DNA from 3 places in the Inquilinus sp. Marseille-Q2685 genome. Region 1 is predicted to be linked to each of the others. Evidence: riboswitches for the same ligand, from Rfam matches in the RefSeq annotation. Region 1 holds a riboswitch; each other region holds the start of a gene.
The links. A riboswitch is a leader RNA that binds a small molecule or an ion and turns the genes downstream of it on or off. The one in region 1 is predicted to bind thiamine pyrophosphate.
Positions count from the first base shown of each region.

Region 1 (5,674 bases):
CGCGGATGCCGATCTGCAGGTGCTGACCGACCTGCTGCTTGTAGAAGGCGTCGGCCATGCCGGGCAGCTTCAGCTCGCCGTGCAGCGGCTTGTCGGAGACGCAGAGCAGCGTGCCGTAGGGCACCCGGAAGCGGAAGCCGTTGGCGGCGATGGTCGCGCTCTCCATGTCCAGCGCGATGGCGCGGCTCTGGCTGAAGCGCTGCACCGGCTCGCGATAGTCGCGCAGCTCCCAGTTGCGGTTGTCGATGGTGGCGACCGTGCCGGTGCGCATCACGCTCTTCAGTCCGTAGCCGGAAAGGCCGGTGATCTCGCCGACCGCGCGCTCCAGCGCCACCTGGATCTCGGCCAGGGCCGGCACCGGCACCCAGACCGGCAGGTCGGCGTCCAGCACATGATCCTCGCGGACATAGCCGTGGGCCAGGACGTAGTCGCCCAGCTTCTGGGTGTTCCTGAGGCCGGCGCAATGGCCCAGCATGATCCAGGCATGCGGCCGCAGCACCGCGATGTGGTCGGTGATGGTCTTGGCGTTGGACGGGCCGACGCCGATGTTGACCATGGTGATGCCGGAATGGTCCGGCCGGGTCAGGTGGTAGGCCGGCATCTGCGGCAGCCGCGCCGCCGGGGTGCCGCGGGCCCGCCCGCCGGGCATGGTGACGCGGTCGCCCGGCTCGATGAAGGCGTCGTAGCCGCCACCGTCACCCTGCATCAGCTCATAAGCGATGCGGATGAACTCGTCGATGTAGAATTGGTAGTTCGTGAACAGGACGAAGTTCTGGAAGTGCTCGCAGCCGGTGGCGGTGTAGTGCTTCAGCCGGAACAGCGAATAATCCGCCCGCGGCGCCGTGAACAGGGCCAGCGGGTGCGGCTCGTCCGGCGGGATCACGGCAGTGCCGTTGACGATGCTGTCGTCCATCATCGCCAGGTCCGGCAGGTCGAACACCGCCCGCATGTGCAGCATGCGCTCGCGGGTCAGGTCGCCCTCGACATGCATGCCGTCGGGGAAGGCGAAATGGATCGGGATCGGCGTGTCGCTGACCCCGACCTCGACCGGGACGTGGTGATTGTGGATCAGCTGGCCGATCTGCTCGGTCAGGTAGCGGTGGAACAGCGACGGCCGGGTGATGGTGGTGGAGAAGGTGCCCGGCCGGTCGACGAAGCCGTAGGACAGGCGCGTGTCGGCCCGGCTGAAATCCTCCACCCGGACCGTGAGGTAGGGATAGCAGGCGCGCACCCGCCTCGCCGGCTCCTCGCCGCGGGAATAGGCGCGGAAGGCGTCACGCAGCAGGCCGGTGTTGGCGTCGTAGATCGCGTGCAGCCGGGCCACCGCCTCGGCCGCGTCGCGGAACTGCTCGGGGGCGAAGGTCTGGGCGGTCTTGCTCATGCCTCGACTCCCATCAGCGACCGGCCGAACTGGTCGGCGTCGAAGGGTCGCAGGTCGTCGATGCTCTCGCCGACGCCGATCGCGTGCACCGGCAGGCCGAAGCGCTCGGCCAGCGCCACCAGAACGCCGCCGCGGGCGCTGCCGTCCAGCTTGGTCAGGATCAGGCCGGTGACCGAGACCATGTCGCGGAACACCTCGACCTGGCTGTGCGCGTTCTGGCCGGTGGTGGCGTCCAGCACCAGCAGCACGTCGTGCGGCGCCTCGGGGTCGATCTTCTTCAGCACGCGGACGATCTTGGCCAGCTCGGCCATCAGATTGTCCTTGTTCTGCAGCCGGCCGGCGGTGTCGATCAGCAGCACGTCGCGGCCCTCGGCCCGGGCCCGGGTCAGCGCGTCGAAGGCCAGGCCGGCGGCGTCGGCGCCGGGATTGGCCGTGACCACCGGGCAGCCGGAGCGCTCGCCCCAGACCTGCAGCTGATGCACCGCGGCGGCGCGGAAGGTGTCGCCGGCCGCGATCATCACGGAGCGGCCTTCCTCCCGCCACTGCTTGGCCAGCTTGCCGATGGTCGTGGTCTTGCCGGTGCCGTTCACCCCGACCACCAGTACCACCTGCGGCTTCCGGCCGGGCGAAAGGGTCAGGGGCCTGGCCACCGGGCGCAGGATCTGCGCCACATGGTCGGCCAAGGCGCGCCGGACCTCGTCGCCCGACACCTCCTTGCCGAAGCGGGTCCGGGCCAGCTCGGCGGTCAGCTTGGCGGCGGTGGCCGGGCCCAGATCGGCCTGGATCAGCAGCTCCTCCAGCTCCTCCAGCGTCGCATCGTCCAGCTTGCGCTTGGTGAAGATGCTGGTGATGCCTTCGGTCAGCTTGGCGGAGGAGCGCGAGAGCCCCTCCTTCAGTCGGGTGAACCACCCTTTTTTTGGCGCCCCTGCGCCGTTATCGGTCATCGGGTCTGTCATGCGCGCTTCTTAACACGCCGTGTGTGACCTCCGTAAGTCGGCCGGGCGCGGGGCAGGGGTGCCCTGGGGCGGGTCACAAAAAAGGGGTTGCAACCCGCCCGCCTCCGGGACTGAAATGGCGGCATCGGCTGGGGTGCCCGTCGTCATGGCGGGCTGAGATCATACCCATCGAACCTGACCTGGATCATGCCAGCGGAGGGAGCCTGAGATGACCGGCATTCCGATTCCGTCCCTTTTGCAGGCCGACTCCGTCGGCCCGACGCCTTTGCGCGGCGCAAGACCGCGCGTCGCCGTCATCGGCGCCGGGGTCAACGGCCTGGCCATCGGCTGGCGCCTGGCCCGCGCCGGCTGCCCCGTCGACGTCTATGACCGCGGGCCGGTCGGACGCGAGGCCAGCTGGGCCGCCGCCGGCATGCTCGCCGCCGGGCTCGAGGCCGAGCCGGGGGAGGAGGCGCTGTTCGGCTTGTGCCGCCGCGCCCAGGAGCTCTGGCCCGGCTTCGCCCGGGAGGTCGAGGCCGCGTCGGCCCGGCCCGTGGGCTATCGCGACGAGGGCACGCTGGCCGTGGCCCTGACCCGCGACGACGCGGCGGAGCTGCGCTTCTCCGCCGATTACCAGGCGAAGCTCGGGGTCGAGCTGAACTGGCTGACCGGCGCCGAGCTGCTGCGGCGCGAGCCGATGCTGCGGCCCGGCCTCGCCGCCGCGGTGCACAGCCCGGCCGACCATCAGGTCGACAACCGGTGGCTGGTCCCGGCCCTGGCCGAGGCGCTGCGCCGCGCCGGCGGCGGGCTGCACGACCATGCGGCGGTCGAGTCCGTCATCCTGGACCACGGCCGCGCCGGCGGCGTGGTGGTGGCCGGCGAGGTGCTTTCGGCCGATGCCGTGGTGCTGGCCGCCGGCGCCTGGTCGGGCGGCATCCCGGGGATCCCGCGTGAGGCGCTGCCGCCGGTGCGGCCGGTGAAGGGCCAGATGCTGGCGCTGCAGATGGACCCGGCGGCGCCGCTGCTGCGCCATGTGCTGTGGGCCGGCAAGGCCTATCTGGTGCCGCGGCTGGACGGCCGGCTGATCGTCGGCGCCACGGTGGAGGAGCGCGGCTTCGACACCACCGTCACCGCCGGCGGCATGCTGTCGCTGCTCGACGCCGCCTGGCGGGCCCTGCCGGGGATCGAGGAGCTGCCGCTGATCGAGAGCTGGGCCGGGCTGCGCCCCGGCAGCCGCGACGACGCGCCGGTGCTCGGCCCCTCGGCGATCGAGGGGCTGGTCTTCGCCACCGGCCATCACCGCAACGGCATCCTGTTGCTGCCGGCGACGGTCGAGGCGGTGGCCGGCACCATCCTCGACGGCCGCCTGCCGGAGGCGGCGGAGCCGTTCCGGATCGACCGCTTCACCCGGATCGCGGAGGCGGCGCAATGAGCGTGCCAGGGACCGTCAATGTGAACGGAGAGGCGGAGGCCGTGGCCGGGCTCAGCGTGCTCGACCTGCTGCTGGCCAAGGGCATCGACCCGGCGGCGCGCGGCACCGCCGTGGCACTCAACGACGCCGTGCTGCCGCGCGCCCGCTGGCCGGAGCATCGCCTGGCGGCCGGCGACCGGGTCGAGATCGTCCGCCCGTTCCAGGGCGGCTGAGGAGAGTACCGAGATGCAGGACCCCTTCATCATCGCCGGCGTGGCGCTGCGCTCGCGCCTGTTCATCGGCACCGCCGGCTATCCGAACCGCCAGGTGATGCTCGATTCGATCGAGGCCTCGGGGGCCGAGGTCGTCACCGCCTCGATCCGCCGGATCAGCCTGGAAGGCTATGCCGAGAGCCTGGTCGACCTGGTCGGCGACCGCTGGCGCCTCTTGCCCAACACCGCCGGCTGCATGACCAAGCGGGATGCGATCCTGACGGCGCAGCTGGCGCGCGAGGCGCTGGGCACCAATTGGCTGAAGCTGGAACTGATCGGCGACCGCGAGACCCAGTACCCGGACGTCGCCCAGCTGGTCGAGGCGGCGGAGGAGCTGGTGCGCGACGGCTTCGTGGTGCTGCCCTACTGCAACGACGACCTCGTCACCTGCATGCGCCTGGCCGATGCCGGCTGCGCCGCGGTGATGCCGCTCGGCTCGCCGATCGGCTCCGGCCTCGGCATCTCCAACCCGCATGCGATCGAGATGATCTGCAGCCGGATCCAGGTGCCGGTGGTGCTGGATGCCGGCATCGGCACCGCCTCGGACGCGGCGCTGGCGATGGAGCTCGGCTGCTCCGCCGTGCTGCTGTCGACCGCCGTGGCGAAGGCGCGCGACCCGGTGCGCATGGCCCGGGCCATGGCCGCGGGGGTCGAAGGCGGGCGGCTGGCCTCTCTGGCCGGCCGGATCCCGAAGCGCCGCCTGGCCGACCCCTCCAGCCCGCAGCTCGGCCTGATCGGGACGTGATGGGCTCATGACCGGGCTGCCGTCGCCGCCGCTGCTGCTGATCACCGATCGGCGCCAGGCGGCACGGCCGCTGGCCGGCGTGGTGGCGGATGCGCTGGTCGCCGGCTGCCGCTGGGTCAGCCTGCGCGAGAAGGACCTGTCGGCGACAGAGCGCTTCGCCCTGCTGCATCGGCTGCGGGCCCTGGCCCGGCCGGTCGGCGCAGTCGTGACCGTCCATGCCGATCCCGACGCGGCCGCCGAGGCCGACGGGCTGCACCTCGCCGCCGGCGGCGACCCCGCCGCGGCCCGGCGGCGGCTCGGTCCCTCCGCCCTGATCGGCGCCTCCTGCCATTCGGGCGACGAGGTCGACGCCGCGGTCGCGGCCGGGGCCGACTACGTCACCCTCGGACCCCTGGCGCCGACCGCGAGCAAGCCGGGTTACGAACCCATCCTGTCCCTGGCGGAAGCCGGCGTCGTCGCGCGCCGCCATCCCGGCCGGGTGATCGCCCTCGGCGGGGTCGAGCCAGGGCTGGTGCCGGGGCTCATGGCCGTCGGCTTCGCCGGAGTCGCGGTGATGGGCGGGGTGATGCGGGCGGGTGATCCCACCGTCGCGATCCGTGCCCATCTCGCGGCGCTCCGCGGCGGCCTGGCCTGACCGCCTGTCGGGAGGCCTGCCCGCCATGCTATAGGTCGGGGCCGGATGAGTATCCCGACTCCATGAAGCTGCGGCCGCTGCGCGTCCTGGAATTCCTCCTGATCACGGTCCCGGGGCTGATCGGGCTGGTCCTCGCCCTGCGCGCCGCCATTCCGCTGATGGAGCTCGTCCAGGCCGAGCTGGCCCGGACGCCGGAGGCGCAGGAGGTCGAGGCCGCGCTGACCGCCTGGACCCGGGCCGGGACCTCGCCGGAACAGATCGATGCCGGGCTCGCCACGGCCTTCGCCGAGGACGAC
Region 1 is NZ_CAKAKL010000006.1:140,009-145,682, reverse strand. Features, by position in the region: gene LG391_RS24600 (AMP nucleosidase) at 1-1,381, opposite strand, end outside; gene ftsY (signal recognition particle-docking protein FtsY) at 1,378-2,325, opposite strand; TPP riboswitch at 2,457-2,555, shown strand; gene thiO (glycine oxidase ThiO) at 2,546-3,748, shown strand; gene thiS (sulfur carrier protein ThiS) at 3,745-3,960, shown strand; gene LG391_RS24580 (thiazole synthase) at 3,974-4,744, shown strand; gene LG391_RS24575 (thiamine phosphate synthase) at 4,752-5,378, shown strand; gene LG391_RS24570 (hypothetical protein) at 5,441-5,674, shown strand, end outside.

Region 2 (5,674 bases), 140 kb from region 1:
ATGGGCGTGATGAACAACGGCATGTCGATCCTCGGCCTCGGCATCGACCTGCAGATGGTGATCAAGGGCCTGGTTCTGCTCGCCGCCGTCGCCTTCGACGTCTACAACAAGAACAAGGTCGGCTGAGCACAACGCTGCTCCAGTCCGAAGGCGGGCGTCCGGTGTCCGGCGCCCGCCTTTTCTGTTCCAGTCACCCCCACCAGCGGTGGAAATGGTGCAGGGGCCCGTGGCCGCCGCCGACCGACAGGCGGTCGGCCGCGGCCAGCGCTCCGGTCAGGTAGTCCTTCGCCTCGCGCACCGCCGTCTCCAGGTTCGGCCGCTGCGGCAGCAGGGCCGCGATGGCCGAGGACAGGGTGCAGCCGGTGCCGTGGGTGTTGCGGGTGGCGATCCGCGGCGCCGCGAGCGTCAGCGACCCGGCTGCACTCAGCAGCAGATCCGGGCTCTCCGCCTCCTCCAGATGGCCGCCCTTCAGCAGCACGGCCCGGGGCCCCAGCGCCAGCAGCGCCGCGGCGATTTCCGGCATCTCGTCCCGGCTCTCGGCCGGCGCGCGGCCCAGCAGGTCGGCGGCCTCCGGCAGGTTCGGGGTGATGACGGTCGCGAGCGGCAGCAGCTCCTCGCGCAGCGCCGCCACGGCATCCGTGTCCAGCAGCCGGTCGCCGCTCTTCGCCACCATCACCGGGTCGACCACCACCTGGGTCAGCCCGTGCCGGCGCAGCGCCTCGGCCACGGCGCGCACGATCTCGCCGGTCGCCAGCATGCCGATCTTGACCGCGTCGATCCGGACATCGGCCAGCAGGCAGTCGATCTGCTTCGCGACGAAGGCCGGCGGCACCAGCTCCACCGCCTGCACCCCGCGGGTGTTCTGGGCGACCAGGGCGGTGATCACGGCACAGCCATAGGCGCCGAGGGCCGAGAAGGCCTTCAGGTCCGCCTGGATGCCGGCGCCGCCCGAGGGATCGGTGCCCGCGATGGTCAGCACGTTGGGGATCATCGCGGCCTCCGCCCTTCGGCCACCGCCGCGGCGATCGCCCGGGCCGCCGCCTCGGGGGCGGGCGCGGCGCAGATGGCCGAGACCACGGCGACGCCGTCGGCCCCGGCCGCGATCACGTCCGCGGTCCGGGCCGCGTCGATGCCGCCGATGCCGACGGCCGGCAGCGGCACCAGCCGGCGCAGCGCCCGGAAGCCGTCGACCCCGATCGGCGGCCGCGCGCCCACCTTGGTGGTGGTCGCGAAGACCGGGCCGATGCCGGCGTAGTCGGCGACGGCCGGATCCACCGCCCGCGCCTCGGCCGCGTCATGCACGGTGACGCCGACGATGCGGCCGGGGCCTAGGAGGCGCCGCGCCGTCGCCGCCGGCATGTCGCGGTCGCCGAGATGGACGCCGTCCGCGCCCACCGCCAGGGCCACGTCGACCCGGTCGTTGATCACCAGGGGCACGCCATGCGGCGCCAGCACCGCCTGCAGCGCCCCGGCCGCGGCGATCAGCGCCCGGGTGGTGGCGTCGGGGTCGCGCATCTGCACGATGGTGACACCGCCCCGCGCCGCCGCCGCGGCCACTTCGGCCACGCCGCGCGGCCCGCTCAGCCGCGTGTCGGTGACGAGATAGACCGACAGGTCGAAGCACCGCCTCGGTTCCGTTGCCTCTGCAGCCGCAGCCATTCCGCTCCTCCTCCGGCGAAGGGCGGTCGGCGATCGATCCTCAGGGATCGGGGCCCGGGCGGGCATCGCGTGACGGCTCCCTTCGCTGGCATGACCCAGATCAGGTTCGACGGGTATGATCTCAGCCCGTTTCCGGGCACCCCGTGTCACTTCCGCGCCCAGGCTCGCAGGCCGGGGCGGCCGGTGTCAAGCGCACCGGCCGGGCGGTTCACTCCGGCCGCTCGAAGTGGAATTGCGGCGCCGCGGTGCGGAAGGGCAGGCGGGCGCCCTCCGGCATCAGGAAGGCGTGCTCCCGCCGGATCGACAGCACGTCGCAGGCGCCGTCGGTGATGACCAGGATCGGCGCGTCGCGCGGGGAGCCGGCGTCGCCCTCCCGCCGGGCGATGGCCGGCTGCAGCACCGTGCCGCCGCGGCCGCGGACCTCCACCCGCTGCAGCAGCGTCTCCGGCGGCAGGAAGCCCATGTCGTGGACCCCGGCGTCGCATTGCACGACGCGCACCAGCGGCACCTCGCGGCTGATGGCGTAGCTGGCGATGGCCCCCAGCGCCCGGGCCAGCAGCCGCGGCGGCATCGAGCCCGAGGTGTCCAGCACAGCGCCGAAGGTGCGGGCGGCCAGCCGTTCCTCCGGGCGCAGCCAGACCGGCCGCGGGATGTCGGGCGTGGCCGCCTGCCGCCGGCTGGCCCGGGCGAAGCTGCGCCGGCTGTCCAGCGGCGGGAAGAAGGTGTCCAGCCAGTGGCCCAGCCGGACGTCCCAGGGGATCGGCGGGTGCTGGATCGCGCGGATCTCTTCGACCAGCTCGCCGGGCAGATCGCCGCGTCCGGTGCCGGCCAGGTGCAGGTCCAGTCCCTCGGCCAGCGCGCGGCGATAGAAGGCGTCGAGGTCGGTGCCCGGCCCGGTCCACCAGGCCGGCGGGCGGTTCCCCAGCATGTCGACCTTGCCCTTGCCACGCAGGGTGCGGGCCTTGTTCAGCCGCCGGATCAGCCGCAAGTCGCGGGTGATCCGGTCGTAGATCGCCTCGGCTGATTCGCGTTCGAAGCCCAGTTCCGGGTCCAGCAGCAGGGTGTCGAAAGGCACCTCGCCGACGCCCATCTCGACCAGCCAGCCATTGATCACGTAGTCGCAGGCGACGTTCCACAGGAAAGGATCGCGGCCCTGGCGGCGCGGCTCGTGCCGCAGCCCGACATGCAGCAGCTCATGCGCCATGACGAATTTCAGCCCCTCATAGGTCCAGGGCAGCTTCGGGTTCAGGTAGATCCGCCGCAGCTCGGTGTCGACGGCGGCGACGGCGATGTCCAGCTGCCGGCACAGCGCCTCGTCCTCGACGATTTCGAAGGTCGCCGCCAGCGCGGCCAGCAGCGGATAGCCGGCGATGAACCAGGCGCGGGCGCGCTCGGCCGGCGAATTCGGGTTGCGCTTCGGCCCGGCCAGGCCGCGCGCGGCGGTGCCGGCCGCCTCGATCGCGTCGGCGACGCTGCGGCGGATGGCGGTGGCCAGCCCCTCCTCCCGGTTCCGCCGCAACGCCGGCGTCAGCGGCGGGGCGTCGGCGGCGATGATCCAGCCGGGCTCTCCCGCGCCGGCGATGCCCAGCCGCGGCTGCGCCGCCAGCGCGGCCGGATTCTCGGCCAGCCAGCGCGCCAGCTCCGCCACGTCGCGGCCCGGCGGCTGCGCCGGCCAGGGCAGGCTCTCGGGGCGGCGGCCGATGCCCAGCGGGCGCAGGAACTCGGCCGCGACCAGCCCGCAGGCGGTTCGCCAAGCCTCGTCCGGGCGGGCCGGATCGACATGGTTCAGGTGCTCGTGCAGCAGCGCCTGGGCCAGGACATGGGCCCATTCGGCCGGATCGGCCCGGCGCCAGACATTGGCCTCGATCGTCAGCAGCGGCTTGCCGCTGGGGCGGTGGCGCGACAGGGCCAGCCGGACGAAGCCGTCGGGCGGGAAGGGGCGGGACGGGCGCGCCGGCCGCCACTCCGACCCGTCGACCAGCCAGGCGAACAGCGGATGGTCGCCCAGCAGGGCGCAGCCGGCGGCGATGGCGCGCAGGTTCTCCTTCGGCGGCTCCCGCGTCCTGGCCATGGCGTCAGCCCGCCCGCTGCGCCGCCAGCCGCGGCAGGGCGCGCGCCAGCTCGATCGTGTACCAGGCCGGCAGGGCGGCGCCGCTCTCGGTCTCGGTCACCACCAGCTGCGCCAGCTCGGTCGAGATCCGCGCCAGGGTCACGATCAGCTCCTTCGCGCGGTTGGCCAGCTGCCGCGCCTCACGGCCGGCGGCGGCCTCGTCTTCCGGCAGCTCCTTGATCAGCCGGTCGCGCAGCTGCTGCACCAGGAAGTACAGGATGTCCCGCTCCTCCGGCTTCTCCGGCCAGCCGCGGTCGCCCTTCAGGATCGCCGACAGATCGTGTGCCCGCTCGCGCAGCTTGGCGAAGGCGGTGAACTGCTGGGCATGCGCCGGGGTCAGCAGGCCGCTGGCCAGCACCTTGATCTCCTCCAGCGTGATGCCCGGACCATAGGCGTGCAGGGCGCGGGACAGCATGTCCCAGGCCCGCGGGGTCGAGAACGGCTCCTCATGCTTCGGCGGCTTGGACCAGAGATGGTCCGACCGCTGCTCGACATAGGACACGACCAGCTCGTGCACCCCGGCGCCGCCGGCCCAGTCCAGCCAGTCGCGGGCCGAAGCGCGCAGCTGGACATGGACCAGGCGGTTGACCAGGGCGGAGGACAGCGGCCGGGTGATGGCCGCATCCTCCGCCCGGTTGCCGGCGCCGATCACGATCGTGCCCTCGGGCAGGCGGTACTCGCCCACGCGCCGGTCCAGAATCAGCGAGTAGAAGGCCTTCTGCACCTCCTGCGAGCAGGCGTTCAGCTCGTCCAGGAACAGGCAGTAGGGTTCGTCCCGCGCGATGATGGTCGGCGGGCAGAAGCGCGACTTGCCGTCGACGATCTGCGGCACGCCGATGATGTCCTCCGGCGCCAGCTGCGAGCCGAGCAACGACACGCAGGGCAGGCCGACGGACTCGGCGAAGGCCTGGACCAGCGCCGATTTGCCGATGCCCGGCGGCCCCCAGATGAAGACCGGCAGAACGCCGGCCACGTTCAGCAGGAACGGGGCCAGCGTCCGCGGCGTCAAGGTCTGCGCGGCGTTCATGCCGTCTCCTTGCTCTGTCGTCCCGCCACCTTGACCAGCACGCTGCGGCCGGTGTGGCGGGTCACCGCGATCCGGGGACCGAGGAAGGCCTCGATCACCGCGATGTTGGTCAGGGTGTGCGGCGTCGGCGCGACCGTGACGAAGCGGCCGCCCGCGCCCAGCGCCATGGGCAGCAGCAGCTGGTCCGCCAGATGCGGGCCGACCGGGGCGCGGCTGGCGAGGAACAGCCGCACCGCCTTGGCCGTCGCGGCCGCGATATCCTCCGCCGGCAGGCCGGGCTGGCCATGGCCGGTGAAGACCTCGGTCGCGTGCTCATGCGCCACCGTCACGGTCAGGCAGTTGCCCGGCCCGTCCGCGGCGACCGCGCGGCCGGGAACGACCGTGTCGTCCCGCCAGCGCAGGGCCTTGGCGAAGGCCGCCGTCTCCCGCGCCGCGATGTGCAGCGGCAGGTGGGTGACCACCGCCTCCACCTGCCGCGACAGCAGGGCGCCGCGCCGCTCCAGCACCAGCGGCGCCGGCTTGCCGCGCGGCATCACCTCGACCTCGATCACGCCGCCGCCAGCCGGATGGAAGCCGTGCCGGCGCAGCGCCGCCCGGGCGTGGAAGCCCATGCGGTGCAGCAGCGGCAGGAAGGCCCGCTCGGCGAAGTCGAAGCTCGGCGCGCCCATGGCATGGGTGCCGCCCTGCAGCCGCAGCCGCGACGGGGCACTCGCCAGGGCCAGTGGCAGCAGCACGGTCTGCAGCACCAGCAGCGTCGCCCCGGCCGAGCCGATGGCGAAGTCGTAGTCGCCGGCCACGACCGGCCCCGGCGCGAAGCCGAGCGCGGTCGAGCCCAGCTCGGCCCCCGTCACCGTGGCCCGGCCGATCGCGGCCGCCGC
Region 2 is NZ_CAKAKL010000006.1:275,455-281,128, reverse strand. Features, by position in the region: gene mmsB (multiple monosaccharide ABC transporter permease) at 1-126, shown strand, start outside; gene thiD (bifunctional hydroxymethylpyrimidine kinase/phosphomethylpyrimidine kinase) at 191-991, opposite strand; gene thiE (thiamine phosphate synthase) at 988-1,659, opposite strand; TPP riboswitch at 1,718-1,813, opposite strand; gene LG391_RS25240 (VWA-like domain-containing protein) at 1,868-3,730, opposite strand; gene LG391_RS25235 (ATP-binding protein) at 3,735-4,796, opposite strand; gene rtcA (RNA 3'-terminal phosphate cyclase) at 4,793-5,674, opposite strand, start outside.
Region 2: linked by a shared signal. The riboswitch ahead of thiE (thiamine phosphate synthase) and the one ahead of thiO (glycine oxidase ThiO) in region 1 are both predicted to bind thiamine pyrophosphate.

Region 3 (5,674 bases), on a different contig from region 1:
TCCCCGCGCCGAGACGCCGACCCACCACATCACCATGGGGATGGACCCCGACCTCGACCGCTGCGCCGAGATGGCGCTGCGCGACATGATCCGGCTGCTCGGCGAGACCGCCGGCCTGTCGCGCGAGGACGCCTACACCCTGTGCAGCCTAGCCGGCGACCTGCGGATCACCCAGACGGTGAACGGCTGCAAGGGCGTGCACATGATGATGGCGAAGGAGCTGCTGGGCCGATGACGGAAAGGCCCGAGCTCAGCTGAGCCCGGGAGGCGAGATGACATCAAATCAGCTCTCCGCCATCATCTGTGATTGAGATCGCTATTGGGACCGGAGGCCATGGTCGGACGCCGTGCGGCACTGCTTCTCCTTGGCTCCGCGGGCCTGTCGCTATCCGCACGCTCCAGCCAATCGGCCCCGCCTCAAGCCAAACTTGATAGCGCAGCCATCATCGCGCGCTTCTCTCAGGCCGGAATTCCGATCGACATCTTGCGTGTCGCCAGCGGAGCGATGATCCGGAACTGGAAGTCGACGATGCCGTCCTTGCCGACCTGCGGACGGCCGGACAGTTGCCGAAGCGGGGCGAGGTCGTCGTCTTCAGGCGACCGGATGGCGATGGCAAGGCGATGTTTCGCGTGATTGGCCTGCCGGGAGACAAGATCGCCGTGAATTCGGGACAGCTGACCCTGAACGGCATCAGAGTTGCCCGGGCTCCTCAAGGGACGATCAGAAGGCAAGTTCCCGAGCGATGGGAAACTTTGAGCGTATACTCCGAGACGCTCCCGGAGGGCCTATCTTATGAAGTCGCGGAATCCCCTACACCCGGCCGTTTCGACGAGATTCCGGAGACGGCAGTTGCAGCAGGAGCCATATATGTCTTGGGAGACAATCGCGACTATGCCGACGACAGCCGCTCTGCGCAGTTGGGGGATATCCCGCTCGATCACATCGTCGGCCGCGTCGTGTTCCGGCTGCGGCCCGATCCCAGCTGGCTGGTGCCGCCGGAGACGGTTCCCGGGCTCGGCTGAGCCCGGGAACGCGATCATCAGTCGCGCGGCTGAGCAACGGTGCGGAGATAGGGCTTGAGGGTCTTGAAGCCGGCCGGGAACTTCTGTTTCGCCTCCTCGTCCGAGACCGAGGTGACGATGATGACGTCCTCGCCGTTCTTCCAGTCGGCCGGCGTCGCCACCTTGTGCTTGGCGGTCAGCTGCAGCGAGTCGATCACCCGCAGGATCTCGTCGAAGTTGCGCCCGGTGGTCATCGGGTAGGAGATCACCAGCTTGATCTTCTTGTCCGGCCCGATGACGTAGACGTTGCGCACGGTCTGGTTGTTGACCGCGGTGCGGCCTTCCGAGGTGGTGCCGGCATCGGCCGGCAGCATGCCGTAGAGCTTGGAGACGACGAGCTCGGAATCGCCGATCACCGGGAAGTTCGGGGCGACACCTTGCGTCTCCTTGATGTCCTGGGCCCAGCTCTCATGCCGGTCGACCGGGTCGGCGCTGAGGCCGATCACCTTGACGTTGCGCTTGTCGAATTCGGGCTTCAGCTTGGCCACGGCGCCGAGCTCGGTGGTGCACACCGGGGTGAAGTCCTTGGGATGCGAGAAGAGCACGCCCCAGGACGAGCCGAGCCAGTCGTGGAAGCGGATCCGCCCCTCGGTGGTCTCGACTTCGAAATCGGGCGCGTCCTCACCAATCGCGAGCGGACCGGCCATTTTTACCTCCAATTAGCGTTAATTGCGGAATTTTACCGCGCCGTGAGATCGGTGTCATCAGGAGCATCATCTTCGACAAAAACGATCTCCGGCTCCGGCGCGGGATCGTCGATCTCCGGGAAGTCCTTGTTCAACGGCTTCATCGTCCTGAGCAGGGCCACAAGTCCGCACTCGTTCATGGGCTCCTCCCCGGCCATGCAGGAGACATGTGCCATCGGATGCCTTGCCGCAAGACCTCCAAATGGTCGCTCCAACCAAACGGGCCCGCGTTGACAGGGCGGTCGCTCGACCCGATGATGCGCGCGTCTTGCCGGGGTGCCCGAACGGGGGCTGAGAGGCGTGTCAGCGCCAACCCGACGAACCTGATCCGGGTCATGCCGGCGAAGGGAGAACGAGACGGCGCCTCAGGCATCGGCAGGTTCCCTTTCCGCCCGGCTGCGCCCCGCGGAGGAACAAGATGCGCCTGATTGCCGCCGTCCTGCTGACGGCCCTGACCTCCGCCGTCGCCGGGCCGGCCGCGGCCGAGACCCCGGTGCTCAAGGTTTACACCTATGAATCCTTCACCGCCGAATGGGGGCCGGGGCCGCAGGTGAAGAAGGCCTTCGAGGCCGAATGCGGCTGCACGGTCGAGTTCACCTCGGTCGAGGACGGCGTCGCCCTGCTGTCGCGGCTGAAGCTGGAGGGCAAGTCGACCCAGGCCGATGTCGTGCTGGGCTTCGACACCAACCTGACCGCCGAGGCGGCGGCGACCGGGCTGTTCGCGCCGCACGGCATGACGCTGGACGGTTTGTCGCTGCCGGTCGCCTGGACCGACCCGGTCTTCGTGCCCTTCGACTGGAGCTATTTCGCCTTCGTCTACGACAAGACGAAGGTGCCGAACCCGCCGAAGAGCCTGCACGACCTGGTCGAGAGCAGCGACCTTGAGCTGACCATCCAGGATCCGCGCACCAGCACGCCGGGCCTCGGCCTGCTGCTCTGGGTCAAGCAGGTCTATGGCGACAAGGCGCCGGAGGCCTGGGCGAAGCTGAAGCCGCGCATCCTCACCGTCACCCCGGGCTGGAGCGAGAGCTACGGCCTGTTCCGCAAGGGCGAGGTGCCGATGACCTTCAGCTACCTGACCTCGCCGCCCTATCACGTGATCGCCGAGAACGACGGCAATGTCGGCGCCGCGGTGTTCAGCGAGGGCAACTACCTGCAGGTCGAGGTCGCGGCCAAGCTCGCCTCCTCGAAGCATCCCGAACTGGCCGACAAATTCCTCGCCTTCATGCTGAGCCCGGCCTTCCAGGACCTGCTGCCGACGACGCAGTGGATGTACCCGGCGGTGACGCCGAAGGCCGGGCTGCCCGACGCCTACAAGGCGCTGCCGGCCCCGGCCAAGGCGCTGCTGTATCCGCCGGAGGAGGTCGCGGCCAACCGCGCCGCCTGGATCGCCGAATGGCTGCAGGCGACCAGCCGTTGAGCCAGCGTAGGTTGGATTCGCGGCACGCGAACCCAACATCCCGCGACGGCGCCGGCCTGTTGGGTTCGCCGTGGCGGACCCAACCTGCGGCGAATCGGATCGCATCGCTCCCCGGCCTCCTCGCGCTCCTCGCCATCCTGGCGCTGATCGCCACCGCGGCGACCGGCCTGATCCGCGCCGCCACCGAGTTCGACCTGCTGTCCGTCTGGGCCGATCCCTATCTCTGGTCGGTGCTGCGCTTCACGGCGCTGCAGGCCGGGCTGTCGGCGCTGATCAGCGTCGCCATCGCCATCCCGGTCGCCCGCGCCCTGTCGCGCCGCCGCTTTCCCGGCCGCACCCTGCTGCTGCGCCTGTTCGGCCTGCCGATGATCGTGCCGGCGGTGGCCGGCGCCTTCGGCATCCTGACGGTGTTCGGCCGCTCCGGCCTGCTCGCCGACCTGTTCGCGGCGCTGGGGCTGACCATCCGGCCGAACATCTACGGCCTGACCGGCATCCTGCTGGCCCACGTCTTCTTCAACATGCCCTTCGCCGTGCGCGTGCTGCTCTCGGCCTGGGGCACGATCCCGGCCGAGAGCTGGCGCCTGGCGTCGATGCTGGGGCTGCGCGGCGCCGACCTGTTCCGCCTGGTCGAATGGCCGATGCTGCGGCGCCAGCTGCCCGGCCTGACCGCCCTGATCTTCCTGCTGTGCTTCACCAGCTTCGCCGTGGTGCTGACGCTCGGCGGCGGCCCGGCCTCGGCCACCATCGAGATCGCGATCTACCAGGCGCTGCGCTTCGACTTCGACCCCGGCCGCGCCGTCGCCCTGTCGCTGCTGCAGGTCGCCCTCTGCGCGCTCCTGGTGCTGGCGGCGATGCGGCTGACCGGCCGGGTCGCCGACGAGGGCGGCGTCGGCCGGCCGGTGCTGCGCGGCGACGGCCGGACCGCGGCGGCCCGTGCGATCGATGCGACGGTGCTGGTCCTGGCCGCCGGCTTCGTGCTGCTGCCGCTGGTCGCGATCCTGGTCGAAGGCCTGGGCGGCATCGGCAAGCCGATCCTGTCCAGCCCCTCTTTGTGGCACGCCGCCGGGCGCAGCCTGGCCGTCGCCCTCGGCGCCGCCACGCTCGCCCTGGTGCTGGGCTGGGCGCTGGCGCACAGCATCGCCGTGCTGCGCATCGGCCGCCGGCGTCGGCGGCTGGCGCGGCTGTTCGAGCTGAGCGGCACCGTGGTGCTGGTGGTGCCGCCGCTGGCGCTCGGCGCCGGCCTGTTCGTCATGCTGCTCGGCACCGCCGACCTGCAGCGCTGGGCGCTGCCGATCGTCGCCATGGTCAACGCGCTGATGGCCCTGCCCTTCGTGCTGCGCCTGCTGGTCGGCGCCGCCGAGCTGGCGCAGCATCGCCACGGGCGGCTGGCCGACAGCCTGGGCCTGTCCGGCTGGGCCCGCCTTCGGCTGGTCGAATGGCCGCTGCTGCGCCGGCCCGCCGGCTTCGCCCTGGCGATCGCGGCCGGCCTGGCCTTCGGCGATCTCGGCGCCGCCGCGCTGTTCGGCGGCAACGGCAACGAGACGCTGCCGGTGCTGGTGGCGCAGCTGCTCGGCGCCTACCGCCTGCAGGAGGCGTCGACCGTCGTGCTGCTGCTGGTGCTGATGGGGCTGGCCCTGTTCGGCCTGATCGAAAGGATCTTCGGTGGCCACACGCGCGATTGAGATCGAGGGCCTGACCTATCGCTACGAGGCGATGGAGATGCGCTTCGATCTGACGGTCGAGGCCGGCGCCTTCGTCGTGCTGTTCGGGCCCAGCGGCGCCGGCAAGAGCACGCTGCTGAACCTGATCGCCGGCTTCGAGGCGCCGCTGTCCGGTTCGTTGCGGCTGCTCGGCCGCGACGCGCTGGGCCTGCCGCCGGCGGCGCGGCCGGTCACCACCCTGTTCCAGGACCACAACCTGTTCCCGCATCTCACGGCGGCGAAGAACGTGGCGCTGGGCTTGCATCCGGGCCGGCTGAGCCCGGCCGAGACGGCGCAGGTGACGGAAGCGCTGGCCCATGTCGACCTGCAAGGGCTGGAGGCGCGCCGGCCGGCCGAGCTGTCCGGCGGCGAACGCCAGCGCGTCGCCCTGGCCCGCAGCCTGGTGCGCGACCGCCCGATCCTGTTGCTGGACGAGCCCTTCGCCGCGCTGGGCCCGGCGCAGCGGCGCGAGATGGTCGGGCTGGTCGACCGGCTGCGGCGGGAGCGCGGCCTGACCGTGCTGATGGTCAGCCACCAGCTCGACGCCCTGCCCGGCATCGACGCGCAGGCCGCCTTCGTCGAGGACGGCCGCATCGCCGCCACCGGCCCGGCGACCGAGCTGCTGACCCGCCCGCCGCTGCCGGAGATCGCCGACTATCTCGGCTATGTCGGGCCTGCGGGCGAGTGACTTACGGCCCGGCGTAGAACACCAGCGACACCAGCACGAACAGCGGCAGCAGGATGCCGCAGGACCAGGCCATGTAGCCGAAGAAGCTGGGCATCTGCACGCCGCGCTCCTGCGCGAT
Region 3 is NZ_CAKAKL010000001.1:485,408-491,081, forward strand. Features, by position in the region: gene LG391_RS02250 (acetamidase/formamidase family protein) at 1-235, shown strand, start outside; gene lepB (signal peptidase I) at 547-1,023, shown strand; gene LG391_RS02260 (peroxiredoxin) at 1,041-1,709, opposite strand; gene LG391_RS02265 (hypothetical protein) at 1,742-1,888, opposite strand; TPP riboswitch at 2,011-2,115, shown strand; gene thiB (thiamine ABC transporter substrate binding subunit) at 2,167-3,168, shown strand; gene thiP (thiamine/thiamine pyrophosphate ABC transporter permease) at 3,228-4,850, shown strand; gene thiQ (thiamine ABC transporter ATP-binding protein) at 4,831-5,556, shown strand; gene LG391_RS02285 (sodium:proton antiporter) at 5,558-5,674, opposite strand, start outside.
Region 3: linked by a shared signal. The riboswitch ahead of thiB (thiamine ABC transporter substrate binding subunit) and the one ahead of thiO (glycine oxidase ThiO) in region 1 are both predicted to bind thiamine pyrophosphate.